Bdellovibrio bacteriovorus: one gene and its partner. The protein of the gene in region 1 binds, or shares a complex with, the protein of each later gene. Links are inferred from orthologs where the notes say so. Each region holds a gene or a part of one and is shown on either strand. Other genes may lie near its edges.

What was found.
Region 2: the proteins of gcvH (region 1) and AZI86_RS18715 are in contact, whole or in part, in a crystal structure (PDB 3A7A), measured with the Escherichia coli proteins. The link is inferred for Bdellovibrio bacteriovorus from one-to-one orthologs.

What each region holds. Positions count from the first base shown.
Region 1 is NZ_LUKE01000001.1:1,985,967-2,000,600, forward strand. The notes cover bases 4,862-7,753. They hold gcvH (glycine cleavage system protein GcvH), read right to left. Parts: upstream 6,557-7,753; coding sequence 6,167-6,556; downstream 4,862-6,166. Other genes in these bases: AZI86_RS09720 (phospholipase D-like domain-containing protein), read right to left, coding at 4,862-5,429; AZI86_RS09725 (high-potential iron-sulfur protein), read left to right, coding at 5,610-5,945; gcvT (glycine cleavage system aminomethyltransferase GcvT), read right to left, coding at 6,567-7,649. Also shown: AZI86_RS09690 (hypothetical protein), read right to left, coding at 1-110; AZI86_RS09695 (zinc ribbon domain-containing protein YjdM), read right to left, coding at 376-729; AZI86_RS09700 (patatin-like phospholipase family protein), read right to left, coding at 774-1,904; AZI86_RS09705 (glycerophosphodiester phosphodiesterase), read right to left, coding at 1,960-2,643; AZI86_RS09710 (hypothetical protein), read right to left, coding at 2,682-3,068; AZI86_RS09715 (class I SAM-dependent DNA methyltransferase), read left to right, coding at 3,311-4,105; more of AZI86_RS09720, read right to left, coding at 4,092-4,861; AZI86_RS09745 (SAM-dependent methyltransferase), read left to right, coding at 7,782-8,264; AZI86_RS09750 (DUF4423 domain-containing protein), read left to right, coding at 8,324-8,851; AZI86_RS09755 (hypothetical protein), read left to right, coding at 9,182-9,553; AZI86_RS09760 (hypothetical protein), read left to right, coding at 9,550-9,810; AZI86_RS09765 (polysaccharide deacetylase family protein), read right to left, coding at 9,835-10,716; AZI86_RS09770 (cyclic nucleotide-binding domain-containing protein), read right to left, coding at 10,777-11,532; AZI86_RS09775 (DUF4421 family protein), read right to left, coding at 11,683-12,750; AZI86_RS09780 (small ribosomal subunit Rsm22 family protein), read right to left, coding at 12,750-13,769; AZI86_RS09785 (glycosyltransferase family 9 protein), read right to left, coding at 13,774-14,634. UniProt on the Escherichia coli protein: The glycine cleavage system catalyzes the degradation of glycine. The H protein shuttles the methylamine group of glycine from the P protein to the T protein.
Region 2 is NZ_LUKE01000008.1:1,071-15,635, reverse strand. Bases 7,032-9,854 are described here. They hold AZI86_RS18715 (lipoate--protein ligase), read right to left. Parts: upstream 9,042-9,854; coding sequence 8,022-9,041; downstream 7,032-8,021. Other genes in these bases: prpB (methylisocitrate lyase), read right to left, coding at 9,085-9,854; AZI86_RS18720 (hypothetical protein), read left to right, coding at 7,552-8,025; AZI86_RS18725 (type 1 glutamine amidotransferase), read right to left, coding at 7,032-7,384. Also shown: AZI86_RS18760 (NAD(P)/FAD-dependent oxidoreductase), read left to right, coding at 1-816; AZI86_RS18755 (hypothetical protein), read left to right, coding at 960-1,397; AZI86_RS18750 (hypothetical protein), read left to right, coding at 1,398-2,216; AZI86_RS18745 (GNAT family N-acetyltransferase), read right to left, coding at 2,235-2,786; AZI86_RS18740 (bifunctional 2-methylcitrate synthase/citrate synthase), read right to left, coding at 2,893-4,059; AZI86_RS18735 (hypothetical protein), read left to right, coding at 4,126-5,379; AZI86_RS18730 (ferric iron reductase), read left to right, coding at 5,413-6,717; more of AZI86_RS18725, read right to left, coding at 6,710-7,031; more of prpB, read right to left, coding at 9,855-9,987; AZI86_RS19305 (helix-turn-helix transcriptional regulator), read right to left, coding at 10,109-10,420; AZI86_RS18700 (CPBP family intramembrane glutamic endopeptidase), read right to left, coding at 10,707-11,216; ahpF (alkyl hydroperoxide reductase subunit F), read right to left, coding at 11,540-13,105; ahpC (alkyl hydroperoxide reductase subunit C), read right to left, coding at 13,204-13,770; AZI86_RS18685 (LysR substrate-binding domain-containing protein), read left to right, coding at 13,938-14,565. UniProt on the Escherichia coli protein: Catalyzes both the ATP-dependent activation of exogenously supplied lipoate to lipoyl-AMP and the transfer of the activated lipoyl onto the lipoyl domains of lipoate-dependent enzymes.

The DNA of each region.
Region 1 (14,634 bases):
GGGGATTCTTGCGAGTGGGATAAGAAAAAATATGAGCTGGCTGCGAGGCTTAGCCCCGCTAATAAAAATCCTATTCGAATTTTTAATGAACCAGCCGTTGTCTCAGACATTTCCGTAAAGTTCCTTTAACTGAAATATTCATCGGAAGAGGAACAGCTTTTCTTAATGTTTTCGGCGGCTTATTACTCACTTAAAATTGCTCAAGGTGAGATATGATTTAATTTGGAATTATTGGACAAAAATATCACGGCTATCGTCGTACTTTTGGGGCGAATTTCCCGAAAAACACGAGACTAAATTGAAATAGGGTTAAAAACTAATTAAAGGCGAATAACTTTAAATTTCTCACTTTAAAACAAGACGTAGAGCGGGGCCCTAGACTTTTTTGACGAACTCCGATTTTAAATTCATCGCACCAAAGCCATCAATCTTGCACGCGATATCATGCCCGTCAGCACCATCCACCAAGCGGATGTTCTTTACCTTCGTGCCCACTTTGACGACGGACGAAGACCCTTTTACTTTTAAATCTTTGATCACGGTGACTGTGTCGCCATCTTGCAAAACATTTCCGTTGGCATCGCGAATGCGCGTGTCGGCCTCAGTCTCTGTTGTCGCAGCTGCATTTTGCGGAGTCCATTCGTGGGAGCATTCAGGACAAACCCAAAGATTTCCATCTTGATAAATATTTTCGGATTGGCATTTTGGGCAGTTCGTTGGTTCGTTCATGACTTAGTTCAATCACACCCAGGAACTTTTGGCCATTAAATTCGTTATTGCCGGCCGACTTCGGTGTGTCGCAGATGCGTGCGCACGTTGACGCGATTTTTTTGTAGGCGTACGGCTTCCACCGCGCGAGCGTATCCAAGATTGAATTGCTTTTGAATGATGTAAGCGAATTTCTCATGAGAGCTGGGAAATCGATTTATAAAAAGCACACCAAAAAGTCCCGGATCCAGTCCTAACTCGTGAGACCCTGACGTATCAATCCACTTGATGTCATTAAGTCGAGACACTTCCGTGGTGCGATCTGACTGCGCAAATCCGTAAGTGCTAGAGATCGCGAGGTCTTCAAACCTATTATACAAACCGCCCGGAAAATTCATTAAAACCTCTTCAGCTAAATGCTGAGCGGTTTCTACGGGAAACAGATCCACGGCTCCACCCCAGTAATAGGAATTTCCAATGCGGGTGGGATTTACATAAAAAGGATCGGTGATCGAGGCGCGCACGGCCTGGCTTAAGGCCACGTCACTGCGAACTTCAGTTTTGCGATCCACACGCGAATAAGGAAAAGATTTTTTTACCGGTGATTCAAATCCACGCAGCTCATTGGCCGTTGCGGCATCCGTAAGATAACTTTCTCTGAATAAAGATCCAGTGCCGGTGTCTTTACCTTGATGCTCGGGACCGAACGAGGCGCGGGCGGCAAGGATTATCAAGCGAGATTTGTTTTTGCTTAAAGGAAACTTTTCTGACGGTAAAAGACCTTGAGCTTCATTGGGAATTTTTAAGATATTCCCTTCAAAAATTTCGGGCAAGTTTTTGGGATTTGCCAAAACGGTTTGCATTTTGTTTTTTAATCCTAAAGCGGACCACGCCCCCAATCTGACAAGCTTTTGGAAGCGTAAATAGAATTCCTCGGACTTGGCGTACTTTAATGCTTCTTTAGGGGAAGAAAAGGACCCATAAAGGGCCGCCCCCAAAGAGGCTCCGCAAGCGGCAAGGATTACATCCGGATTATAGCCCGCATCTTTGGCGCCCGCGATCATGCCTAAGGCAACACCTGGCGTGATACCACCTCCGCCAATGACCAAGGCTTTTTTAAAGGGTTTAGAGGGGCTTGAAAAAGCCGTGCAGCTGACAAACGTAATAAGGCTGATCACTGTCAAAAGTTTATTCATTCAACTGCAATACGATGCACGTTAAAGGCATCGTTTCCCTTTGCGAAATGGATATTCAGGATTTAGACCAGCCGCGTGCAGTGAAAGGTTTGTCCGTACCCAAGTAGTCGATCCCCAAGGCTTTCATCTCCTGATAGGTTTCGGGATCATTCGCGTTCCACGCCGTGACGGTGAATCCTGCCTGATGGCAAGCTTGAACCAACTCTGTATCAATCCAATTTACGCTGAGTGAAAGCCCTTGGGCTTTAGCGCTTTTGACAATTTCCACGGGATTCATGGGTAAGCCAAAGAGCAAGCATGTGGTGCGAATATCGGGGGCGGAATTTTTAAATTCGAAAAGCCAGCGATGATTAAAAGAAATAATAGTGATTTTAGAAACGTCGATGGACGAGCGCAGAACTTGGGCCAGAGCCTGGTAATTCCCTGGGGACTTCAGTTCGATTTGTAATTCCATCGAGGTGTTTTTGAAAATTTCCAGAACTTGTTCTAGGCGCGGTAAAGGGTCGCCTTCATGAGTTTCTATTTTGCAGAGTTCTGCCCAGGATTTTGAAGATAAATGTCCTGTGCCTTTCGTAGTGCGTTCCAAGGTGTCATCGTGATGAACCACCCAAACTCCATCTGCACTTTCGTGAATATCAAATTCAACAGCGGGGATGCCAGCTTCGATCAGGTGAGAAAAAGAACGTAACGTATTTTCTGGAGCTTTATCCCGTGCCCCGCGGTGGCCCATTAATTTCATAGGCGCCATTAAAGCAAAAATGGCGCCTAGGATTCAAGCTAGTTTCTTACGTATTCCACAAATTTGCAGTTGCGAACATTTTCTGTTTTTACCTTGGCTGTATAGTTTTGACTTAAGATAACGCGCACGTCCGCTTGGCAGCGATAAAGGTCACAAGAGCCTGCATCGTTGCGGGGATCAAAAGAGCAGTTTTCATAGCTTTCAAAATCATTAGCCAAGTAAGTGATCTCAGTCACTCGGTTGCCATTGCTGATCACGGCCTGCAATACAAGTCGGTCGATGCTAAAAGGAAGTTCTTGAAGATCTGAAGTCGAAGCTGCAATCGCTGACTTTCCAAGTTGAGCCACTTGCTCTTCAGAAGTAGCAGCAGCAAAGGAAGTTAAAGACACCAGAGACAATAACGCAGAAAAAAGAATGGCTTTCATTTCGGCTCCTTAGGGTTGTTTCCCCTAGGCAAATAGTGCATAAGTCCGCGAAAGAAAAGCCTTAACCGCCATTTTATGAAGTTTACAAATTTACCTTGCCTGGCAAGGCAAGTATCGAATATCTTCCGCTCATCAAATGACTAACTAGCTTTCCAAAACGCAGTTTTTTATATACGACCGCCCCAAATAGGGTTCGCGGCGTTTAGTTTCTATTTTTATTTTAATTTATTTCGGAGTTAGTCATGAAATCTCAATTTCACGAAGATTTTTATTCGTTCGCAAAATATTACGATATCGCCTTTGATTTTAAAGATGTTCCCCAGGAATGTCGGTTTTTGGAAGACGTATTTCAAAAACATTCAAAATCACATTTAAACTCATTTATAGAGTTCGGCGCGGGCCCTGCTTTGCACTGTCTAGAAATGGCTAAGAGCCTGCAAAGTGTGACCGCCGTGGACCTTTCGGCAGAGATGACCACCTATGCCCAAGACAAAGCGGCAAAAGCGGGTGTCGTCGTTCACTGCGAGTGCGCTGATATGATCAAGTATCAGTCTGAAAATCGCTATGACTTAGCCGTTTTGCTGATGGATTCGACTTCGTACTTGCTTTCAAATGAAGCCGTTATTGAACATCTCAGGTCCGTGGCGCAGATTTTAAACCCCGGTGGTTTGTATATTTTAGAGATGAGTCACCCCAAGTCCGTTTTTGAAATATCTAAATCCACCGCGAGTGAATGGGAGATGGAGAAAGACGGCATTAAAGTGAAAATCCAGTGGGGTTCCCCCAGCGACACCTTTGACCCTGTTTCCCAGATAACCAATGTATCGTTGAAAATGGAATATCAAGACGGGGAAAGAGTTGGAACCCTCAAGGATCAATCGCCACAGCGTTGCTTTACCGCGACGGAATTCGCGGCCCTGGTTGCGGCCTCGGGGGTATTTGAGATTGTCGATTGGTATGGCGCTATGTCCACGGGCGTGCCGTTTAATAACGCCGAAGCGGCCTGGAGAATGGTTCCCGTTCTTAGAAAAAGCTAGCGCCCAAAGCGCCTAGGACCGTCCAAAGCAGGTTGTCATTATTGTTCGGTGGAACGCCGGCGGCTTTATCTTGTTCGTAAACGATCAAAAGATCATTAAAGCCGGCGTCCACATCTTGAGCAAAAGCAGGGCAATTGCGAACCAGGATCATCGACTCCATATTTAAAGAATAGGATCGTTGATCAATGTTAAAGCTGCTGACGATAATATCTTTATCATCGCGAACGCCGACTTTGCCATGCAGGCGGTATTCGGTGTTAGGCGGGGATAATAACCAGTTATCTTGCAAGGCTCCGTGCATGGAAATCTGTTTTACGGCCATCGAACCTTGGTTTTGCAATCGAGCCGCACGATTGTTATGGCTGTCCTCGGCGTATTTCAAAATACCCGGGCCATCCATATTGTCGTTGGTGATAAATAAAACCGGAATTTTCTTCCAGCGTAGGTCGAAAAACTCATAGCGCATATTTTCATGCGGCATCAGCGACCAGTTTTCCATCACCATAGTTTTTTTAGTATTGCGAATGAATTTTAAAAACTCAGCCGTCGTATGTTTGCCTTTGCTTTCAGCCATTTCAATGCCGTTGCGATGTTGATCTAAAATTTTAGCACCGGGTTCATCAGCGATGAAATGGGTGTCAGGACAAGAACGTAATGGCAGAGCGTTCACCAGTTCAGTGCGGTATTTATTAAAATGATCTTTGATTTCAGCAGCCCGCTCGGACTCATCATATTCACAAACTTCTTTCCACGAAATACGAGTATGCGAGGGCTTGACTGTTTTCGTCCAAGAAGAGGCCCACATCGTATTAAAAACTTTTTGTGCTTCTTTCGCCGAAGCACCTTCCACGAAAGCATCACGATCAATAAAGTTGGCGCCTTCAAAAAGGCCGAAGTATTCGTCCGCGTAATTACGTCCGCCAGTGATATATTTTTGCCCATCAGAAACAATCAGCTTGATGTGCGAACGGAAGTTCAAATTTAAAAGCGGACTGGTATTAAACCAACGGATCTGAATCCCCTGTTGAGCAAAATAGTTGTTCAACTGCCACGCTTGTTTTTTATCGTGCATAAAGGCATCAAGCAGGATGCGCACTGAAACTCCTGAACGCGCCTTAGCCGCCAAGGCATCCATCACCACCAGAGTGCTAGCATGGCAGGGTTCAAAGATAAACGTGGTCATATCGATCGATTTACGCGAGTTCTGAATGATATCTAAAAAGCTCGCCAACGCGCCTTCAGAGTGAGGAATATAACGAACTTGGTCGGCAACCACCGCTTTAGAAAAAAGAAAAACGCTTAAAGCAAGAATGATAGAACGCACCAGAGCCTCCGAATAGGAGGATCCATAGCGAAAAAGATGCCACAAGATAAGGACCCTAAAATCATTGTCCAGATTTACACTGGGAAGTTTCTATAGGCCGGTGACAAAAGTTGCGCATCCATCAGCTGCATTTTCATTTAATTATTACCATGGCAGGGTTTTAAGAATCAGGAGAGTCCAATGAAATCAATAAGTCGAAGAGCATTTTTTAAAAACGCTGCCATTGTTGTGGGTGGAATAACGGCGTTTAATTTTGTAGGTCCATCACGAGCTGAGGCCCAGGCATCAAAAGGTGTCATCCCTCTTTTAATCCCAGGGGATTCCACCGCCAAGGCGGTGAAATACGTTGAAGACTATAAAAAAGTTCCAGCAAGTAAAGGCAATCACTGCGCAAACTGTGCATTCTATGCAAAAAAAGAAATTCGGGCAGGAAAAGAAGTTGGCACTTGTTTGATCTTTGCTGGCAAATACGTTTTAGCCGACGCCTACTGTGCATCCTGGGCCAAAAAGTCTTAAGAATTTTTTTGGGGGGATTAAAATAAAAAAAGCCGACTTATCCAGTCAGCTTTTTGCGGATCTCTTTCAAGAAGAGATTTGGTGCCCCGCGAGGGACTTGAACCCCCACGCTTGCGCACTAGATCCTAAGTCTAGCGTGTCTGCCAATTTCACCAGCGGGGCACACCTAAAATTCGAAAGTCATTTCTAGCCTAATCGGCCAGGCGCTTGCAAGTAAAAAATTACTTCTCAGCGATCAATTTTTTGTAGTCCGGAGCACGCATCAGATTTGCGAGTTCCTTTTCAGTATCCATTTCGATACGAACCAACCAGCCTTCGTTCACGGGGTCGTCGTTCAATACTGAAGGGTCATCACCCAAAGAAGCATTTACTTCGATAACAGTGCCTGAAACCGGAGCATAAAGGTCGCTCACGGCTTTAACCGACTCAACAACACCAAAAGTTTGGCCTTGAGTGATCTTTTGACCTTCCTCTGGAAGCTCAACGTAAACGATCTCGCCCAATGAATCTTGAGCAAACTCAGTGATACCAACAGTGACGATGTTCTCATCAACTTGAGCCCATTCGTGTTCTTTAGTGTAGTAATAGTCTTCAGGAATATGAAATGCCATGTGAGGCTCCTTATTTAGTCACAAAAGGGGTTTTGCAAACCACCGCTTTAACACGGCGACCGCGAACATCTAGGTGGAATTCCGTTCCTTCTTTGGCGTAAGCCGCATCAATGAAAGCAATTCCGATAGGTTCATCCAGGGTCGGTGAGTGTGTCCCACTAGTTACCTTGCCGATTTCTTTGTTGTCAAAAGAAAACAGGGCGTAACCCTGACGAGGGATGCCCTTCTCAAGCATCTTAAATCCCACAAGATTTTGGGTTAAACCTGCCTCTTTTTTGCCCACGATAATGGACTTCCCCATAAAGTCTTTTTTAGCCGGTTTAATCACCCAGCCAAGACCCGCAGAATATGGATTCGTCGTGTCATCAATCTCATGGCCGTAAAGCGAGTACTTCATTTCTGTACGCAATGTATCGCGAGCGCCTAAACCAATAGGGGCGACTCCCAAGTCCTTGCCTTGCTCCATAAGGGCCTTCCATAAAGCCGGGGTTCCCGCAGCTTCCACAAAAACCTCACAGCCTTTTTCGCCGGTATAACCTGTGGTTGCGACCATGATTTTGTAGTTTTGGAATTGGCCCGTTTTCACGGTGAAGGATTTCATTTCGCTGACTTTAAAGCCAAAAACGCGATCGCAAAGCTCTAGGGCTTTGGGTCCCTGAATCGCAATCTGACCCCACATATCGCTTTCATCTGTGATGTCAGCACCTTTGTTATGTTTGGTCATCCACGCAAAGTCTTTGTCTTTGTTCGAAGCATTTACGCAGACCAAATAGTCCGAATTTTTTGTTAGGCAATAAACGATGATGTCATCAACCAAGCCACCTTGGTCATTTGGAAGCAAAGAGTACTGAGCTTCGCCGTCGTTCAATTTAGAAACGTCATTGGTGGTTAACCATTCTAAAGTCTCAAGAGCTTTAGGTCCTTTAACGCGGACTTCGCCCATGTGAGAGACGTCAAACAAACCCACATTCTTACGAACATTGTCGTGTTCTTCGCGAAGGCCCGTGTATTGAACAGGCATATACCAACCAGCAAAGTCGACCATGCGGCCGCCGGACTTTTCATGAGTTTCTGCTAAAGGTGTCTTTTTCATCTTAATCCAGTTCCGCGGGCTCACCCGCTGCACATCTTGCGGCGCAAGCCGCCAGGCGAGTTTCCTTTCCCCTGGACAGACAGTCAACGAGGATTCTATTTATACTGCTCGATGTTCAAACTCTCCCCGCGCATGCAGCTTATTTACGATCAACTGATTCCCGGAAACCCGGTGTGGGACTTCTGTTGCGACCATGGCTATATGGGCCTGAATGCCTATGAAAGCGGTGAATTTCCGTCTATTCACTTCGTAGATCAGGTTCGCCATATAATTGAGCAACTTGAGCGGCGTTTTGAACAAGAGCATTATATAAAAGATCATTCCGCCCAAGCTTTCTTTCTGCCTCTAGCGGGGGAGGATTTATTGACACCGGTTGAGGGCAACGTCGTGATTGCGGGGGTGGGCGCTTTTACCATCGAAAGGATTTTAAGATCGATTTCTTCCCGTGGGCTTCTGCGAGCAAAAAAATTGATTTTATGCCCCCAGGGTAGAGCTGAAAAATTACTTCAGAGTTTGCCTGAGATTCCTGACTTTGATTACGAAATCGGCAATGAAGATTGCCAAATTGATGAGCGAGGACGGATTCGTAAGCTATTGATTTTTAATAAGAAATAAAATTTTTTTAATCGGAACTTAACGCAACCTCTTTGGGCAGCATTAAATGTATGTAAGGCGTGAACAAGTTATTGATTATTCGGTCTGCTATCAATAATTGTGTCCTCATGCAGGATGTAAATAAAAACTCAGATTTTAGACAGTTTCTTGAAGATGAATTGGCTCGCCGTAGCCAAAACTATCCTCGTTACTCGCTGCGTGCTTTCGCACGTCATTTGGAAGTGGACTCGTCATTCTTGTCCAAAATTCTTAATGGCAAACGCACAGTAACAATGCGTACTATTCGCATGTTTGGGGAGCGTTTAAACCTTTCACCGGAAGAATTATCTCGTTTTGGCGAGATGAGCCGCGAAAAGAAGATGAAACGTAAATTGGAGCGCCTTCTAGAAAAGATGCCAACTGAAGAGCGCGAACAATCTACGATCTCTATCAACGTGGATGAAAACCGTCTTCCAGAAGCCAAAGAAAGAATCAAAGCTTTCCGCCGCGAGATTGCCCAGTTACTAGATGCAGGGGCAACTCCAGGGAAAACTTATCAGATCTCTTTGTCGTTGTTTCCAATCTCCGGATTCGGTCTTAACGATTAAGAAGCGGTCTTCAGCCTAACATCGGAACGTTTCAAGGCTGCGATTCAAATTAAAACTCGACTATTTTTAAACACCCGGGGCTTGGACGCCTCGGGTTTTTTTTCGTCTTCGATCTGGCGAATGAAAAGGGCCCATCCACTTCGTTGTGCGGTTCGGGCTTGCTCTCCGACGTACTAGGAGTACGCCTCCGTGGCAGCCGAAATCCTCCGCCTCGCGGCTGAACCCTTTTGATTCGCCTTAGTTTGTAATCGTAGGAACATGTTCTATATCTAAGATCTAGTTTTTAAATTTTGATTCAAAATTAACAATTAATTGTTTATAATTGTTTCGATGGCAAAAAAACAAAATCAAAAAAAATGGCTTCACAGTCCGCTATTTCGGACCTTGGTATTTGCAGTCACTACCATTGGAATTGCACTATTGGTCGGAGTGACTGTAAATCAGACGACAGACAAAAATGGAACCGAATGGAATAAGCTTTTGTCCCTGTGGTCTTTTTGGCTACTCATTATTTTAATTCCGATTGCATTTTGGTACTATTATAAAATTGAAGACGCAGATAGACGCCTTAAGTCCCTCGTCGGTGATATCCAATTAGAGTTATCCGACGTGATTGTTCAACGATATAAAGATCTCGTAGCTGCGGGAAAATATGACGACGAGTTGGTCGATAGCAGTGTTATAAAGGACATCATTAAATGAAATTACTATTTACGCGCCACTCTAGAGATAAAATTGAAGAGAGTGGGGGGGCTTACTCGGGACTCTCTCAGTTCATTGAAATGGTCGAGTCCGCAAAAAATAAAGATCAGGTGATGAGGAATTCAGAGGAAATTGGTGAGGATCGTTATCTTTACAAAACTAAAGATGGCTTGAGAGTCATTTATTCTTTGACCGCCGATGAACACAGTCATCCGACGGCGATTGTAATTAGCGTGATGAGCCGCAAAGACTATTAAAATTCTTATATTAGGTGCCGCGACCTATTTTAGGTAGCGGGCCATTTTTGGGTCGTTCAGATTTGTGAAGGTGAAGCCTTCGCGTTTCAATCTGACGATGATTTCATCTAAAGAATACACTGTGCGCTGATGCACTTCGTGCATGAGTACGATACCACCATTAAGGCGTCGGACTTCGCTCAGAACGTGTCCGGCAAAGTTCGCGGTGTTAGCGGGTTTCACCGCGCAAAGAGCGGCTTGTTTTGATGTAACATAACCGTTCTTAGAAAAGGCCCAATCGCAAGAATCCACATGCCAGCCTACGATTTTATACCCTTGTCTTTGTGCTAAGGCGTTCGTGCTGCAAGTCGAGTTTCCGTAAGGATAACGGAACAGTTTGGTCGAAGATGGCATCTCTGAGCGCAAGATCGAATCTGTTGTTGTGAATTCACTGACTTGAGTCCCTTGTGATAATGTGTGGAAATTCGGATGGCTGTAAGAATGATTAGCCACGATGTGGCCTTCGGCGTTCACTCTTTTTACGATGCTCATTTTTGAAGTGGCGGCATTGCCCTTCATAAAGAAGGTCGCTTTGACCCCGTGCTTTTTTAAAATATCTAAAACTAGGGGAGTCAGTGACGAAGAAGGACCGTCGTCAAAAGTCAGCACCACCGTTTTTGCTGGGGGCGGAGAGAAAATACTAGAAACGTATTTACAGCTGCCTCCGGCGCGAGGACGCGCCCATGTGCCGCGCATCCAGTTTTCTTGAAGTTCTTCAAAATATTCTTTTTGTTCAGAACGGATTTGTTCCGTCATTTCGATTTCGGCATCTTGATTTTCGATGTCATCGAATTCGTGAGCATAGGTTGTGTTCGAAATTAAAACCAAGGAAGCAATAAGGCTTTTAAGAATGATTTGTTTTTTCATGGACCAAAAAATAACTCGGCCCCGAAAAATTTTAAAGAGCGAAGGCGGTCTTTGAAAAATCTAGCCAGCTAATGCTTTATTGGCCTTTTTAAGTCGGGTTGAGAGGGTTTTTACCAGCGCCTTAGCCCATGACGGCCGGGTAAAGATGACGTTGTCTACCGCCGAATTAGGGATGGCAATCAGCTCGACATCCGTAATCGCTTCGACGGTGGCCGAACGAGGTTCGTGATTAAAATGCCCCATTTCGCCGACAAACTCACCGGCAACGATCTCACCTAAAGTGATTTTGTCCCCTTCGGGGCTGGCGCAATAGGCGCGCAGGCTGCCTTTTTTTACGATATAGGTCAGCTCGGTTTTTTCACCTTCCGCAAATAGAATGGCTCCGGGTTCAAGCTGTTTGATTTGATATTGAACTTGAGTTTCTACCTTATGGGGTGAAACTATTTTCGAAACACACTCTACCAGGGCCGACTCGCGGTCGGGTTCATTTAAGAACTGCACGCGGCCGGAGGCCACTTCTTTGGTAAAGGCATCATGGTCACTCACGTAAGACATGATGATAATCGAAATGTCATTGTTGTTACGCTCTTTTAAAACCTTGGTGACGACGTCAAAGCCCGAGCCTTTAGGTAAATACTCATCCACCAAAATGGCTTTGGGATGGACGTTATCCAGCTTGTATTTTGTCTCGAACCATTCGGCACTGTGAAAGATTGAACAGTTAGGGAAATTGCGATTTAAAATGTCGGTGCACTTCTGCACGCGCACTTTATCGCCACTGACGATCAAGAACGTGTTCTTTTTTTCCTGTCCCATCTTAAACCTTCCATAATTAAACCCGTCTCACTTAAGGACGAGTCAATGGTGACACCTTTTACATTTTCGCTTACTTAGGAACACCTCACAAGGGTAAGGGGTCAGATCGAAACTGAATGTCGTGATTTGAGATTTTAAACTAGGACCTAGCTAATCAAGCCAAGAAGAAATCACATCAAGGGGTGGTAAACTGACAGAGTCAAAACGATAGGAATAAGCAAGACTCAGTTCAGCCAAGGTGCCACCGATTTCCCCATCGCCGACGTTAGAGCCTACGCGCTCAGCTAAAACCTGAAGTCCCACGACATGTTTCTGGCCATTGTAACCGGCACCCATTCGAAGGGTCGAATAAGTGCCCAGATCTTTTTTATTTTCCTGACCGCCATCCGTACTTTTAAACTGGGCATCTTGATAACCTAAACCTAGCGCCAAGAGTCCCGTGGCATAATATTTTTCTTTGAAAATCAAGATCGCACCAAAGCCCGCTCCACCGGCAAGCGTGAATCTATTGATATCAGTGATATCGGCAAGCGAGCCAAAAGTAGGCGCGGCACTCGCCGGGATGAGGGATTGATTGCCATTCGTGATTTTTGATTGGCTGGCGTGACCGAAGACACTCCAGCCCAAAGCATTTTTACGTTGATGTCCCGCCTGATCAAAGGCCACGGCAAAAGAGAACTCTTCGTCGTCTAAATTCCAGAAAAAATTCATCCCATAATTTTGAGTTTTTAGGTGGGGATACAGAATTTTTTTATCAGTATTTACATAGGCTGGATCAAGCTCGGCCGAGTTATCTAAATAGTAGCCATGATAGGACTGGTAAAAGAACTCATAGGTTCTTTTACCATAAAGTCTGAATTGAAAGTCGGTTCCATCACTGCTGCCTTTGGTGGATTCATCTTCGTGGCTTTGCGCTTGGGTCGTGGAAGCGGTGGCAGAAAGATTGCGATAGCCTAAATTCAAAAATACTTTTGAATTTGCATTGGGTTCAAATTTCGCTTTGGTTTTGTTTGGGCTATCGAATTCGACACTGTATCTGGGGACTGAAAATCCCGTTTTGACTTTTAATTGATCAGATTTTTGCGGCTCCCAAAATGGAGTTTCTTGAGATTGGTATTCTTCGGCTAAGATTTCTTGAGTGCTTTTAGTTTCTTCCGCAAAAGTCGTGGCTGAAACAGCTAAAAGAATCAGGAAAAGAAATCTTTTTAATAAGGACATTACTTTAATACCTTGATTTCTTGATTCACGCGAAGTTCGTTTGAAACCTTTGGTAAATCCGCGGGCAGATCAATCAAAACTCCGCGCGGAATTTCTTGGCGTAAGCCTGTTTTATGCAGCCACGCTAGGAATTCCCTTTCGGGACTGCGGCAGACCATCTGGCGGTCTTTGCCTTTTTCCTCTAAGCGATCACCGACCACGCGAGCCGCCAGGATTTTTGGGGCCGGTGTTTTTCGCATCAATACATAGCTCATAGTCAGCGTGCGATTTTTCATCGGCAGTTGCTCTTCCATTTTCAAAAACCAAGAAGGGGCGGCAAAGTGAACGCGATCATGACACCAATCGTGTTTTGATTGGGAATAAAGTGGGCAAGCTAATTGATGAGTGCAGGGCGCCCAGGCTTGATAGCCCTTATCAATGAGTTTTTGTCTTAAATCTAACAACTTCCGCCCATCTTGCTGGGTGGAAGGTTCCACCAACATCAAGGCCTCGCAATTGTAAGCCCAATCAGGGATGTCGGAAAGTTCGGTCAAAGAGTAACTGAATAATGCCAAAGTTTTCTTGGGATCTTTGAGGTTTTGTTTGCCCCAGGTTTTTTGCCACTCTTCAGCCTTAAACTGTGTGAAATATTTTTCGATCAGTTTTTGCGGTTCTTGGGAACGTTCGACCAAGTGAAACTTGAAATGATGCTTTTCTGAAAGCGTCAGGGATGCGGTGGCGAGTCCTGCGCCAAAATCAATCACATGTTCGATACCTTCAAAAAATCCACGAGCATCGGCTTCATGCACCAACCGATTTAAGCGCGTGGCATTTAAAGGAAGGAAATAGGCCAGGTAAGCGATCTGCGCCCAAGATTCATGCCACGGCGTTTGTCCGTCGGGCTTTTGGATAAAGTAATCTGAAAGAGCCAAGACACATTTCGCCAAGGCTTTAGAGTCTTCCAATGTCAGATCAAAGCTTTTTAAAGCTTCGCGAATTGAGGATTCAAAAGACGGGGGAAAGCTCCAAGATGTGTGCATGCTTTTATAGTGCTCTTAAAGCTTTCAGCAAGTCACTGACTTTGATTTCAGACATGACTTCCGGCCCGACGTCATCGGGGTCATGCCCTTCGGGCATAAAGATTTGGACTTTATCTCCTCGGGCCGCCCAACGACGCGGATGCTGGACGCGCACCGGAGAATAAATTCCTAATACCGGCGTACCTAAAGAGGCGGCGATATGCGCAACCCCCGTGGAAGGAACCACGAGGGCTTTTGCGTGCTTTAAGATCAACATGAGCTCTTTGGTGTTAAGCTTATTCTGTAAAATCAAAACACGCGTGTTGTGTTTAAATTTTTCTTTGATTTCTTTAAGCCAAGGTTCATCTGCCGGCGTGCCAGTGACAACCACTTGGGTCTTTTCAGCCACTTCGGCGATCAATTGCAGGTAATTGGGAATCGGCCAGTTTAAAGCCGACCCCGCCATTCCAGGATGAACCACGATATATTCTTGCGGCGACAATTGATGCTTTTCTAAAAGTCCTGGGGAGCTAGGTGCGATCAATTTTAAAATTGGCGTCGCTTCGGTTACCGGGGTTGCATCAAAAGCATGACCTAAAAGATCTTTATTGTAATCGGCTTCATGCTTATTCGCGATGCTGCGACGTTGGCGTAAGCCTTTATTCAAAAACAAAAAGCTGTGCCATTGGGATTTTACACCCGCACGAACCGCTACGCCTTCGGCCCACAGAGCATAATTCACCCACCACGGAGCTTGAAAGCTGACCGCGATGTCGGGCTTAAATTCCCGAATGAATTGTCTTAAAGCTTTTAAGGACGTCTTCCAATCTTCTTTAGAAATTTCGATGAAAGAGCGTCTAGGATCGGCATTTTCAGGGATAAAAGA
Region 2 (14,565 bases), on another replicon or contig:
GACGCCAGGCCCAGAAATGCCCCCTCGTCCCACTTAAATTCTTTCCCCACCCGAGACGGCATTCATCCGCAAGAATGGCGCAAGCTTGCCATGGCGGACATTGAAAAATACAGAACTACGGAGTTTTTTTCAGGATCAGTGAAAAGCATCGAAAAACAATCGGCGGGATTTCGGGCCGAGCTTTCCTCTAGTAAATACGTTCATGTTCGCAAAGTGATTTTGGCGGAAGGTATTCAAGATCGTCACCCCGATATTCCGGGACTTAAAGATCTGTGGGGGAAGTCCGTCTTTCACTGTCCCTTTTGTCATGGGTATGAAGTGCGCGATAAAAAATTAGCCCTTTTGTCGGATGCTACTTTTGCCGCCCACATGGTGCCCATGATTCGCGGGCTTTCTAAAGATTTGGTGTTATTAACAAACGGCGCTGAAAATCTTGATCCGGAGTTTATTCGGCATTTAGAAAAAAACACAGTGCCCTGGATTTCAAAAAAAATCACTCACCTGGAGTCTGTGGGAGAACAGTTAAGGTCCGTTCACTTTGTCGACGGAGAAAAAATAAATTTAGAAGGCATTTTTATGACGCCGGTATTGCCGTTCCAAATAAAATCTTCCTTAGGAACTTCTTTAGGATGTGAGTTGAATGAAATGGGTCTTTATAAAATCGGCATGAAGTATGAGACTTCGGTGCCCGGGGTCTATGCTGCCGGTGATAGCTCCACTATGATGCATTCAGTTTTAATGGCCAGTGCTGCGGGCAGCATGGCCGGGGCGGCTGCCGTCCATGAGATTTTGGCGGAAGACTTCGCGAGGAAATGAGCAGGAATTAGACGTTTTGAGTAAATAGTTCAGGCGATTTTTAAAATGTTCGCTAGCGAACGCGATTTAAAGCGTCCCCTGTTTTTTTAATAGAAGGTCACGGAAACCCCATGGCATAACCCTCCCATACACAGGAGAATTCCATGACAAAGTTCCTTTTAGCTTTTGCGACTTTAAGTCTTTCTTTTGCGGCTCAAGCGAGCCAAACAACTGTAAAAACCGCTTACACTTGTGAACAAGATGATGGTGATATCTGGTATTCCATCGGGCTGGTGCCTTCGCTAGCGCCTTCAAAATTCAATACCGTGGTTGTGCTTAACAACGAAGACGACGGCACGAAAACACGTCTTGACGATTCTGCGGCGACTTTGAAGTCTAATGGCAGCGGCGTGATCGTTTTCAATAAAGACGCTTCTATCAAACTTGTAATGGACGGAAAAGAAAACGGCGCTTCGGGGACATTGACTATTTTGGCTGATGGTCCGGGTGATATTGAAACTGCGGTTATCTGTTATAAAAACTCAGAAATCACTTACGATTCTAACTCGAGCGCAGAACCACGCATCTCTGTCGGCAACTAAGTGGACGTCGAAAAACTGCTGAATGAGACGGATCCCAGAAGCTTTCTGCGATCCGCTTTAAAAATTCAAAAATCGGGGGCGAAGCCCATCAGTGTCGCGGAATTTTCACGGCACTGTGGTTTTAGCTCTCGCAGTTTTCTTTCCGAATACCTGTCTGGAAAAAAGAAGCTTTCTAAAGAAAGTCTTCGTTCTATTCGCCATGCTCTTAATATTCCCAAGATGGCGCAAGAGTACTTTGCACTGTTGGTCGGCCAAGAGCAGCCCGAACTGAGCCCTTTATCTCAAGATAAAATCGCGGTTGAAATTCTGCGTCTCAGAAAATCCTTTAAAACGGGAAATCGGACACCTAGAACGCTGGGCCCCTTGTTGGGAAAGGTTGTTTCTAAGAAAAAATGTTTCTTGGTTTATGCTTCCTTGGGTGATCAAGAGCAGGGGGCTTCGTTAGAGGATATCTTGAAACGAAGTAAACTTTCAAAAGTGGAAGCGCTAAGAAATATCGAGATCCTAGAAACCTCAGGGCTAGTCACCGAAAAAAAAGGACGCTATTTTGCTAATGAGACTGCGGTGGACATGCTCAATTTTACGGGCAAAGAACTGGGCACGTTAGTGGGCGAATTGGGACGAGAAATTGCCACCAGCCCGGCTGAGTTCACAGACAATCCTAACAATCTTGTTTTGTATTCAGTGTTTTCCGTTGAAACTCGTCAATTGGCCGCGTTCAAAGAACGACTGCGCGATGCCGTTTATAAAGTGATGGATGAATTCCAAAGCGAAAACGGGAACTCCACCCAGCAAGTTTTTATCTGCTCTAAAAACTGATGGTTTCTAAGGGTAAAGTCACCGTAACAGCTTTCCGTATAGAACCGAATCCACAAAGCGGCCATTTTCGATATAGTCCTGCGCAAACAGTCCTTCGCGTTTAAAACCATTGCGTTCGGCGACCTTCATCGAGGCCACATTATCCTGAGTCGTGCTGATAATGGCCTTGTTAAAACCAAGACGTTTCATTTCTGCTAATAACAGCTGCAAGGCTTCGCTGGCGTATCCTTTTCCATACTCGGCGGTTTCAAGCGCGTATCCGACCTCGGCTTTATGATCAAGGTAGGAGATCGTATGCACGTGGGCGGACCCAATGGCTTTGTCTCCAAGAAAAATTAAATAATGAATGTCTTTTGATTCCATAGTGACAGGTTTAACCACATATTGCTCAACCTCTTCCAAAGTTTTAACCCAAGGATAAATCCGACCGCCCAAGGCATGATCACGTTGGATGTAGTCAAAAACTTGCTGCGAGTACAACGGGGAGGCATGGGCCATCTTGATGCGCGGACCTTCAAGGAGTGAATTGAAAGGCTTTTTTTCTAAGTCGCCTAGTTTTTCAGAATTCATATTTCTTTCTCTTTAAAAACAAAACCCCAGAAATTTAAACCTTAAAAGGCTTAAATCCTGGGGTTGATATTCATTTTTCTATCTAAAAGCCGAAGCCCTTAAATAATTATTTACGTTCGCTGATCGGAGTCACTTTACGTTGAGGTGAACCCACGTACTCACTCAAAGGACGAATGATACGGTTGTTCGCCGCTTGCTCCATAATGTGCGCGGACCAACCCGTAGTACGCGCCATCACGAAGATCGGTGTAAAGAAGTCGATCTCAAAGCCCATCATGTAGTAAGCCGGGCCTGCCGGGAAATCGAGGTTTGGATAGATTTTCTTTTTCTCTACCATCACTTTTTCCAAGCTGTTGTACATTTTCATCCATTTTTGATCGCCGATAACGTCGGCCATGACTTGGGCGTATTTTTTCATTGTCGGTACGCGAGAGTCGCCAGACTTATACACGCGGTGACCAAAACCCATGACTTTTTTCTTTTGCGCCAAGGCATCGATCATCCACTGTTCGGCTTTAGCCGGATCCGCGATTTCGATCATCATGTGCATGACTTGTTCGTTCGCTCCACCGTGCAAAGGTCCCTTCAGGGCGCCGATACCCGCTACGGTCGCAGAATAAAGATCCGATTGAGTTGAAGTCACCACACGTGCGGTGAACGTCGAAGCATTGAAGCTGTGTTCCGCGTAAAGGATCAAAGAAACGTCGAAAGCTTTAACCACTTCTTTAGCGGGCACTTTACCAAAGCACATGTGGAAGAAGTTTTCCGCGATAGATAAATCTGCTTTCGGAGGAATGAAATCCAAACCTTTTTTGAAGCGGTAATCCGCCGCCACCATCGTTGGAATTTTTGCTAGCAATTGGATGGCTTTGTCCATATCTGTTGCAGGCGTTGAATCCCAGATACGCGCATCTTCACAACCTTGGAAAGAAACGGCCGTGCGAATAGAATCCATCGGATGGCATTTTTGCGGAAGAGCTTTGATCACGTTCAACAAAGTCGTCGAAATCTCGCGATAGCCGCGCTCTTTTTTTGTGAAGTCGGCAAGTTGAGACGCATTTGGCAATTCGCCGTTGTACATCAAGTAAGCCACTTCTTCGAACGAGCAGTTTTCTGCTAAATCTTGAACGGGGTAACCACGGTAAACCAAGGAGTTGGTTTCTGCATTTACTTTAGATACTGAAGACGTGTCGATCACCGCACCTTCAAGACCTTTTTTCACATTCATCTTTTCCGGTTCTGGAACGTAATCTGGATTAATATATTCAGCCATAAATTCTCCACAAAGATCATGCTCCGTGATCCCATATTTGGGCGGCGCATTAAGTTAATTAAAGTAATGGCTCAAGCTAACTCCGCCTCCGAACCCGGTCAAAACCTTTCGGCACCATTTCTGCATCGTACCGCCACGTGCAATCACTTGGAGCTAGGTATGTTACGTCGGTACGTCATTATATGTCTGATCTTTAGTCAGTTTCTGTCTTCGGCCTCACACGCCGGGGTTCTGGCGGATGATCTCTATTGGTATAAGTCGTCCTTAGGCTTTTCTAACATCACAAAAAAGGGTGTTGAGTCCTATTTAAATCCTTTTAAAGGGCCGGCAGAGTTCCGTTTGGCCGAAAAAAATGCTCCTTGGGCAGGCAATTACTTTCCTATGTATCAGGGGGGAATTGCTCAGCGTTGGACTGAATCTAAGCATCCAGGCACAGTCTTAAATAAGAATTCATATATGAAATTAACGCCTGAGGAGCGGCAAAAATTGTCGCCTGTCGAAAAATATGACGTCCTTTTAGGCCTCTATGATTTTCGTACGACGGATCACGAAATGAACTTTCGCGGTCCTTTAAGACAAGGGGCCAAGATTCAAGATTGGGAAGGTTTTTGTAACGGTGTTCGTTGCGCGGGGATTATGTTAGCCGAACCTCAGTTTGCGGTAGAACGCACCAATCCGGCGGGAGAAAAAGTGGTTTTCCAACCCGCGGATTTAAAGGCTTTAGCTGGGGCCAGCTATTTTTATACTCAAGAGTACGCGCAGATTGGCTCGCCTTCACGCAAAGGCCGTTCGCAAAATCAACCCAATGCCGCGGTGTTTGACCTGGTTTTACGTTACGGTTTAGCCGTCAATAAAAAGCCTTTCATTATTGATTCCCACCTGGGATCAGAAATCTGGAATGAAACTGTGGTCGGTTATAAGCGCACGCTAAGTGACAAGAAAAAACTGACACCCACCGAACGAGAGGCTTATCCCGACGCGATTGAAAAAGTCGATGTCAGTTTTGTTTTAGAAACCTTGGGGGAAGTAGACATCAAACAGAGCAATCGTCCGACGAAGGCTCAAGTGGCGAATGGTTCATTGCTGCAAACCCTAGAGGGTCGGTACACCTTGTATCTGGATCGCGATGGACGGGCCATCGAAGGCAAATGGAAAAAGAACGCGGGCGTGCGGGGAGTTGATTTTGCTTGGTTTGTCGGTGGTAAAGGAGCGGATAAACTTCATGCCGATAAGGGCGGGAACCCGCATTTAGAGTTCGGTGTGATCAAAGATTTGATCAACGAATCCGCCCATCCGTCGTGCAATAAGATTTTTCAATAGTTTTTAGTAGATGTAATCGTGGAAGGACAATTAATGAGACATTTACGTTCTATTCTGGCTTTAGGGTTTGTGTTTTTGCAGCTATGGTCGCTGGCGGCCCAAGCTATTTCCGATGAAATGCAAAGACTGGTGACGTATGAGACGAAATCCAATGCGGTGGCGGCTCGTTCAAATCAAAAGATTATGTTGGAACACTTTGAAATTCCGTTAGAGCTGGTTGAAGCCAATGTGGCCTTGCGTGCACCTCCGCAATTTGTGCAGTCGATGATTTTTGAGCGCAATGGGAAAAAGTATGTCCGTTGGATTTTAAATCCTGAAGACACCAAATGGCATAAAGAAGTTCAGAAGTTCTTAAGGCAAAACGGCATTCCCGCAATACGTTATAAATATTTTGAGGGTTATCAAACGGCTTCTCGCAGCTATATTGCCGTAGATCCTCATAATGGCGCGGAGTTTTCCATCAAGGGATCTACCGATAATACCGGTGGCTATTGGGCCGATAAAAAACAGACTTGGGATGATGCTAAGCAAATCCGTAAGATCACGGATTTCGTGGCCGAGTCTTTAAAAAATCAACCGGCGTTGCAAAACATCGTTCTATTAGATGAAACGATGGCCTTTGGTATCAAGGGTTTGGATCAAGGTTTGGTCATTCGTTCTTACGACAGTCTTTCTAATTCTGGTAAAACCTACGTGCCGGGTTTTTCCATCATGCATGATGAAACGGGTCGCAAGATCGCTAAACTGAATGGTTCTGATGATCCTGGGACTTACTGGAATGAACACTATAACAAGCCTTTAGCGAAAGCCTTGGCGGAGTTTATGGCGTTAACCGGAATGGTTTACGATTCTCCGCACTCGCAAAACTTTTTAGTCGAGCTTGATGCGAATATGCGCCCCACCGGTAAGATCGCTTTACGCGATTTTGGTGATGCATTTTTGTTAGAAAACTATTTTGAAGCTATTGGTCGTAAGGACATCACTCGCGTCTGGGAAAAAGACAATGTTCTTAAAGACCGCTTAAGAGTTTCCGTTGGAATTTTACAAGGAAACAAAGAGCCCTCGTGGCTGACGTTGGCGGACGTTTCGCCTTCGAACAATAGTTATACCCAGTGGGGTCAAGACTTCCATGTGACCTTTAAGAATGAGTTTGAAAGACAGACGGGTATCAGAATGCAAACGTCCCCGATCACCCCAGGAGCTGAGAACCCAAAATACATTGGTCGTACCTATTTCTTTAATACGGTCTCGGGCCTAGAATTTTTGAATTTGGCTAAAAAAGGTCTTACGCGCGATCACTTGATGATTCGTTCGTGCACGCGCGTGTTTGCTATGTAGTTTCAAACCAAGAATCTAGTTTTTGAAAAAACCAGTCTTGCATGGGTTTTCGTAAAGAGATGCTTTCGAGCATCTCTTTTTTATTTTGCACAATCCCGGTAAAACTGCGCCCGTCTTCGACAGAGTCTGAGCATTCTTCAACCCATTTTTCGGTGGCTTCCGGATGGAATTGAGTCGCCATAATATTATTCCCAAACGTAAAAGCTTGGTTGGGACAGAAATCATTGGTGGCTAAAAGCTCCGCCCCCGGGGGCAAATCAAAAGTGCACTGATGCCAGTGAAAAACGTGGAGTGTTTTTTGCGGATTTTCGTCTAACAGTTGCACCGGCACAAAGCCGATTTCCCATTTGTGGTAAGGATAAGAGCGACCTCCCAGAACTTCCGCTAAAAGCTGGCTGCCCAGACACAACCCAAAGATCGGTTTTTTGGCGGCGATGCATTCTTTCAGAAATGATTTTTCGGTTTTAAGCCAAGGATGCTTGTCTTCTTCAAACGTATCCATGGTCCCGCCGCAGATCACCAGAGCTTTAAACTGCGCAGGAGGGAAGGGGGGCGGGGTTTGGTCCACGCGCCACACATACGTGCTAAGGCCGCGTTGCTTTGCCCATTCAAGGGTGCTTCCTGGGGGCGTATCGTCTTCATGTTGAATAATAAGGAGATCAAGCATGGGTTGGATATACCGCTTGGCCCCCGGGAATGGCTAACAATTTTTGCGCGAGAAAGCTCATTTTTATCCTATTTTCCTTCTGTAAACGGCCCTCGCTGAGCTTAGAGCCAAAATGGCCGGTACACTTCGTGCTTAGTAAGGCGTGGATTAAAAACTTTGGAGGATTTATGAAGACGACTCTTTTGGTTCTTTCGGTCACTTTCTTGGGCGCCCTTGCTCAAGCGAAAACAACGACTTATCAAGGTGTGGTGACCTCACGCCAGCAATGTAAGGATTCGGGCGGTGTATTTGCGACCGACACGGCTTGCAGCAAAATTGCTTTTACGAATAAGTCCTGCAAAATCACTTTGAATATGGACGGACGTCGTATCAACAAAGTGGTTGTGGATGTTCCTGAAATCAAGGCGCAAAAAGAATCCTTCTTTGCCACAATGTCGGGCTCTGCCAGTGGTCCTTGGTTTTATGATTCAACGAAAACAGTTTATTCAATCAAGTTGAACAGTTCTTCTTCTGTAGAACTTAAATTGACGGCGGATTCAGATGTTTTGCTTGGTGCCAATGTTTATACCGACCACAAAAATGTCGGTAATAAGGTGGCTTACAAGCAGTACTCTTGTGCAAACTTAAAAGCAATTCGCTAAATTTCAATATTTTTTAAAAGCCACTGTCCCAACTCAGAAACACCCGCGATCAAATCCGGGTGTTTTGTTTTTGCGGCCTCGATCGCGGCCTTCACCGAATCACCACGATAAGGCTGTCCTTTAAGGCGGGTCGTCAGTTCATCCACCAAAGAAGGGTACAGGCAATCTGTATAGATATGCACATCTTTGATAACGCCGTCTTCGACTTTGAATTGAAAATCAAAAAATCCCAATGAAAGATATTCATCCATCTTGTGGGTGAACTCTAAAGTGTTCCCGTAAAGCCATTCCCAAGAGCTTAATTGGTCGTAGTGACCTTTAAGTTCGGCATTCTTATTCACAGTGGCTAACGAAAGCATTTCGATATCGGCTTTGCCGTCATAAAACCTTTCAAACGCGGGCACCATGTATTCGACGATGTGTTTAGCTTCGATGCCGGGACGAACTTCATTTAAGTTTGCCACCCTTGCGCGCACCGACTCTTTGCCTTTGGCTTGCAGCTTTTTAGGGTTTGGGGTCAGGTAGTTCCCTAATCTAGTTAAATCGGCGTGGAGTAATAGGGTGCCGTGATGAAAAGCACGATCCTTTTTTTCGCGATAAGCACTGCCGCTAAATTTTCTGGGGCCGTCGGGGAAGGGGATCAGCAAATCATTACGCCCCGAAGCTTCGCCCGTAATACCCAGCTCTTTCAGGGCATTAAAAATGATTTGCACATTGTTTTCGCGCTTATATTCTTCGCGTGGGGATAAAAAGGTAAAGCAGATGTTGCCCAAATCATGAAAGACCGCGCCGCCACCGGTTTTACGCCGGGCCAGGTGGACTTTATCTTCTTTCATTTTCGCCAGATTGCATTCATTCCAAGGATTCTGGTTGCGCCCGATGACGACAGTTTCTTCATTCTGCCACAAAAACAAAACTTGCTGGGAAGGATCCAGGTTATCAAAGATCCACTCTTCTGTCGCAATATTGAGATGCGGATTTTTACTTTCAGAAAGAAAAACTTTTAACTTCTTCATCGGTGCCAGGTCCCGTTTACGTAAGCACAGCGTTAAGCTGCGCTTACTCTCTTACTTTAAAATTAAAGATGCTGGAATCAAAAGAGTTGTACTCGTCATAACGAGTCAGCGCATACAAATCCTTACGATGTTGCATGCGATCTAAAAGACCTTCTTGCGTGCCTTTTGCTTTGATATCAGCCAAACCATGAATAGTCGCGCCCATGGCTAAACGGAATGTGGTCACGGGATAGATCACGATGTTGTAACCAAGATTTGAAAGCTCTTGATACGTGTACAGGCGGCCTTTGCCGAACTCGGTCATATTTGCTAGCAACGGAACGCTGACGGCTTTACGGAAAGTTTCAAATTCTTTTTCGTTCTCGAGAGCTTCGGTGAAAATGCAATCAGCACCAGCGTCGATGTAAGCTTTGGCTCTGTCGATGGCTTTATCTAGACCTTCCACCGCGCGTGCATCGGTGCGCGCGATTAAAAGGAAATTCTCATCCATTTTTTTACCGCGAGCGGCGGCAGCGACTTTTCTGGTGGCTTCTGCTGCAGTGACCAGACCTTTGCCATCAAGGTGACCACAACGTTTTGGATTGATTTGATCTTCGATATGGCAACCCGCGAGGCCCATTTCGATCATCTCTTGCACCGTGCGGGTCGCGCTCATGGGTTCACCAAATCCGGTGTCGATATCAATGATGGTCGGAAGTTTTGTGGTGCGAGAAATTTGACGGCCCCGTTGGGCGACTTCAGTCAAAGATGTCAAACCGATGTCGGGATATCCTAGGTCATTAGAAAGAACGGATCCTGAAATGTAAACTCCGTCAAAACCCTGGCGTTCGATTTCCATGCTGACCAGGGGCGACCATGAGCCAGGAAACTGCAAAAGCTTGCCCGATTTCAAAGCGTCGCGAAAATTTTTACGTTTTTGTGCGGGAGTTAATTCAGGGAATAGCATCTTTCCTCCAGAGGTATTTAGGTGCCCACGAGTATACCCCAGAAACGAGGTAAAGGGTATCTGCTTCCAGCGGCAGAGTCTGAGGAAAGCTCCTAAAAGAAACGATGCGTTGAGCTGTGAGCTAGCTCACCTTCTTAAGTTCGACCTGATAGGGGAGTTTGGCGGCTCTTAATAGGTCCTGAAGGGCGAGTTGAATCATTGTGGATTCAGGAGCTTTAATGATTTTAGCAAACTTACCAGCGCGTTCAGGGCTGACCAGTCGTCGGCCTTTTTCGATATCGCAAAGGTGCGCGCGAGAGATTTTCAGTTTTTGCGCCAATTGTTGTTGAGATATTTCCTGAGCTTCACGCAAGGAGCGAATCAATAGACCTAAGGTCATAGGTCCAAATTCAGAGGCTAAAGTTTCGATCCCGACAAATTTTTTTGTAGTCATATGTTTATTCACCTCTAGCACTTGCAAAAACTCGAGTGTGCCGTCGCTTCGTTCGATATAACCGCCCGGTTGACGACCGTTTTCATATTGTACCCCAATTAAGGGTACAAAGACAAATACCAATATAATTATGATGTAGGAAATCCATTTAAGGATTTGCCTTATTAAGGTCTGTTCCTCGCCTGGCATTCTAATAACCGCTATTTGAGTTATGGCCGGATTCGAAAATCGGAAGTTAAGATTTCACCACCGCATCGGTTCTGCGCGGCGTTGTCGTGAGCGGGTTTTAGAGCAGAGAGTACAGGAGAAATCCCATCCCGATATTGGCGACAAAGTGAGCCAGCCACGGATAGGTCAAAGATCCGGTTTTAAAGCGAAGAAGGCCCATTATAAATGCGAAAGCTCCAGCTAAAAGCGCACCCGACAAACCAAATGGAAATCCTTTATAGTGTAAAAACATGAAGCCGGTGGATTGCATCACATTGGCGATCCAAAATGACTTTGGCATCATAATGTTCAACGCAAGACCTCGAAAAATAAACTCTTCAGCGAAAGAGTTAAGTACGGCAAAAATTAAAATCATGCCTGTGACCTCAATCAAGGGAGTTCCATTTGGAACTTTAAATGGAATCTGTTCCATGGAAGGAGCGGTGAAGTGAACCCAAGCAGCCACCGTGCCGAATGATAATAAACCCAACAAAATAGCTATCATCGCAGGGCGGATTTTAAACTCAATCAAGCCGTACCATTTTGTGTCTTGGGCTCGCCATAAAAGAACTGCGGTTGTTAACGTCATAAAAACACTAGGCAGGGGCCATAAGTCTCTAAGGAATGCGATTTGGGTCAGTAAAAGAACTCCAAACGTGCAGGCCGCTAGGCTCAGATGGGTTTTCAATTTTCTAATTGCGAAAACCACAAGACAGATGCCAATCAAAATAATCGGAACGAGTTTGCTTTCCAGAAAACTCTGAGAGCCATATGCAAGGATGTTTAAGGCTGTAAGCCAAACCATGGTGCCTCGTTTTTACCTGATGCTATCGAGGGAAGTACCGGCTGTAAAATAAAAAAGCCGTCGGGAGGGACCGACGGCTTAACAACAACGTTCATTCTAAGGAACAACTAAGCGTGATACATACGATCTTCAAAGGCCGCCAAAGCGGCTTTCGCACCTTCACCAATCGCGATCACGATTTGCTTATAAGGTGTCGTTGTAACGTCACCCGCGGCGTAAATACCCTTTTCGGAAGTACGACCTTTTTCGTCGACTTTGATTTCACCAAATTTGGTCAACTCCACAGTTTCTTTTAAGAAGCTGCTATTCGGAACAAGACCGATTTGCACAAAGATGCCGTCCAAAGTGAAAAGCTCGGTTTTATCCGACTGACGATCCACGTATTCTAAGGCCGTCACCTTGGCACCATCGCCAATGATTTTTGAAGTCTTCGCACCCGTGATGATCGTCGCGTTTGGCAACGATTTAAGTTTATCCACCAAGATCTGATCGGCTTTTAAGTTGTCGTTGTATTCAAACAACGTCACTTTGCCGACGATGCCCGCCAAATCAATCGCCGCTTCCACGCCCGAGTTTCCGCCACCGATCACCGCGACGGATTTACCTTTGTAAAATGGTCCGTCACAGTGAGGGCAGTAGGCGACACCACGGCCTAAGTATTCTTTTTCGCCTTCAATGCCGAGTTCGCGCCATTTTGCGCCGGTCGCCACGATAATAGAGTCTGCCGTTAAGTGTTCACCACTTTCAAGCTCAATACGTTTCGGGGCGCCTTGCACGATTTTTTTCACCCGACGGTTTTCTAAAACTTTGATCGGGTAAGAAGCCACGTGCTGATTTAATTGCGCCGCTAATTGAGGACCTTCGGTGTAAACAACCGAAACCAAATTCTCAATACCTTTAGTTTCTTTCACCTGACCGCCAATAGCGTCAGTGATCATCGCGGTGGAAAGACCTTTACGAACGGTGTAAATCGCCGCCGAAGCTCCCGCCGGACCACCACCGATCACGAGCACATCCATATGTCCTAAGTTTTGGTTCACAGGCTCTGCGGGCGCGGCATTGGCGTCTTTACCGAAAACTTCTTCAAGCTTAGTGATCAAATCAAGCAAGCTGCTGCGGCCTGAGTGAATCATTTTCGAATCAACAACCAATGACGGGACACCTTGGATGCCCAGGGATGAAATTTCATCGGGTACGTAACCGCCGTCGGTGATCGTGTGTTTAAACGAACCGTGAATGATCGCGATTTGATTTAAAGCTTGAACCACGTCCGGACAGTTTTCACAGGTTAAAGAGATATAGCTGGTTAAAGCGATATTCTTTTTAAGGCCTTTGATACGAGCCGCAAGGGAGGCGTCGGGCATTTTGCCTTTGCCGTCGGAATTCAAAATAGCCACTATCAGCGTGGTAAATTCATGACCGCCCGGAATGGCGCGGAAAGTGATGCCGGTGTCTTTACCGTGGGCAAAAATACTAAATTGAGGCGAAGTCACCTGAGCCATGCCGGTCGCGGCACGAGCTTTGATTTTGGAAGATGTACTGGCAACTTCTTCAAGCATCTCAACCAAATCTTTTTGATCGGCGTGAGAGCTAGGAGCATAGACGAGTTCAACTTCATTTTCGAGTTTTTGGAAGACAGTCGATAACTGTTCCTTCATTTGAGGATCTAACATTGAAGAACTCCTTACTTAAAAAATTCAAAACTAACTTAACTTACTTACACAAAGGGCCGCGGAGTGACCGCAGCCCTCTTGAAATTTAAAACCTAAAACTAGATTTTTCCTACTAGATCAAGACCTGGTTTCAAAGTCTTGTCGCCTGGTTGCCATTTAGCAGGGCACACTTCATTTGGATGAGAAGCTGTGTATTGAGCCGCGTGAACTTTACGAAGAAGTTCGTCCGCGTTACGACCGATGCCGTTGTCATTCACTTCAGCCAATTTGATTTTACCTTCTGGATTGATCAAGAAAGTACCGCGGTAAGCAAGACCTTCTTCTTCAATGTAAACTCCGAAGAATTTTGCTAAGTGACCAGTTGGGTCCGCAAGCATGGGGTAATTGATTTTTTTGATGGTATCAGAAGTGTCATGCCATGCTTTGTGCGTGAAGTGAGTGTCTGTAGAAACAGAGTAAACTTCAACGCCCGCTTTTTGGAAAGCCGCATATTTGTCAGCCATGTCACCTAGTTCAGTAGGGCACACGAAAGTGAAGTCAGCGGGATAGAAAAAGAATACGGACCATTTTCCTTGCAAGTCTTTTTGTGTGATCGTGCGGAACTCACCTTTGTGATAAGCTTGAGCAGAAAAGTCAGTCACTTTTGAATTGATCAATGTCGCCATTATGTCTCCTATATGTTGGCAGTTATCGATAGGTTGAGCCTAGACGATTGACAAATATTAGTAAAATTGATATTTTTAAAAAGGCGATAGATTTCCTTTATCGTGATGCCGTGGGCTAAATCTATCCTCATGCGCCTCGGAAAACGCCCCTCAAAGGAGCCTAAAAAATGATCAATCCTAAAATGAACTTTTCTTTAACGCAGCTGGAATATGTCCTGACCGTCAATAAATACGGGCATTTCGGGAAGGCGGCCGAGGCGTGCAACGTGACCCAGCCTACGTTAAGCATGCAGATCCAAAAACTAGAAGAAGATCTGGGGGTGATCATTTTTGATCGCTCCAAAAAGCCTATCCTTTTGACGGAGGTCGGCAAAAAACTGGTAGATCAGATTCAAGCCGTGCTTTTCGAGGCCAAAAAAATCGGCAATATCGTGCAAGCGCAAAGTATGAGCGCGCAAAAAGGGGAGCTTGTTTTGGGCGTCATCCCCACGATTGCACCTTATTTATTGCCCAAACTTTTACCGGTCTTGGAGCAAAAATTCCCCGCGATTGAATTAAAGATTATGGAATTGCAAACCCACGGAATCATCGAGGCACTAGATAACGACGAAATCGATGTCGGAATTTTGGCAACCCCGATTCATAAATCAAAAATTCATGAAATGGCTTTGTACTATGAGCCTTTTAGCGTGCTTTGCCAAAAAGATCATGAATACGCCGATCATAAAAAAATCAAATACAGCAGTCTGAAGATGGAAGACGTGTGGTTGTTAGAAGAAGGTCATTGCTTGCGCA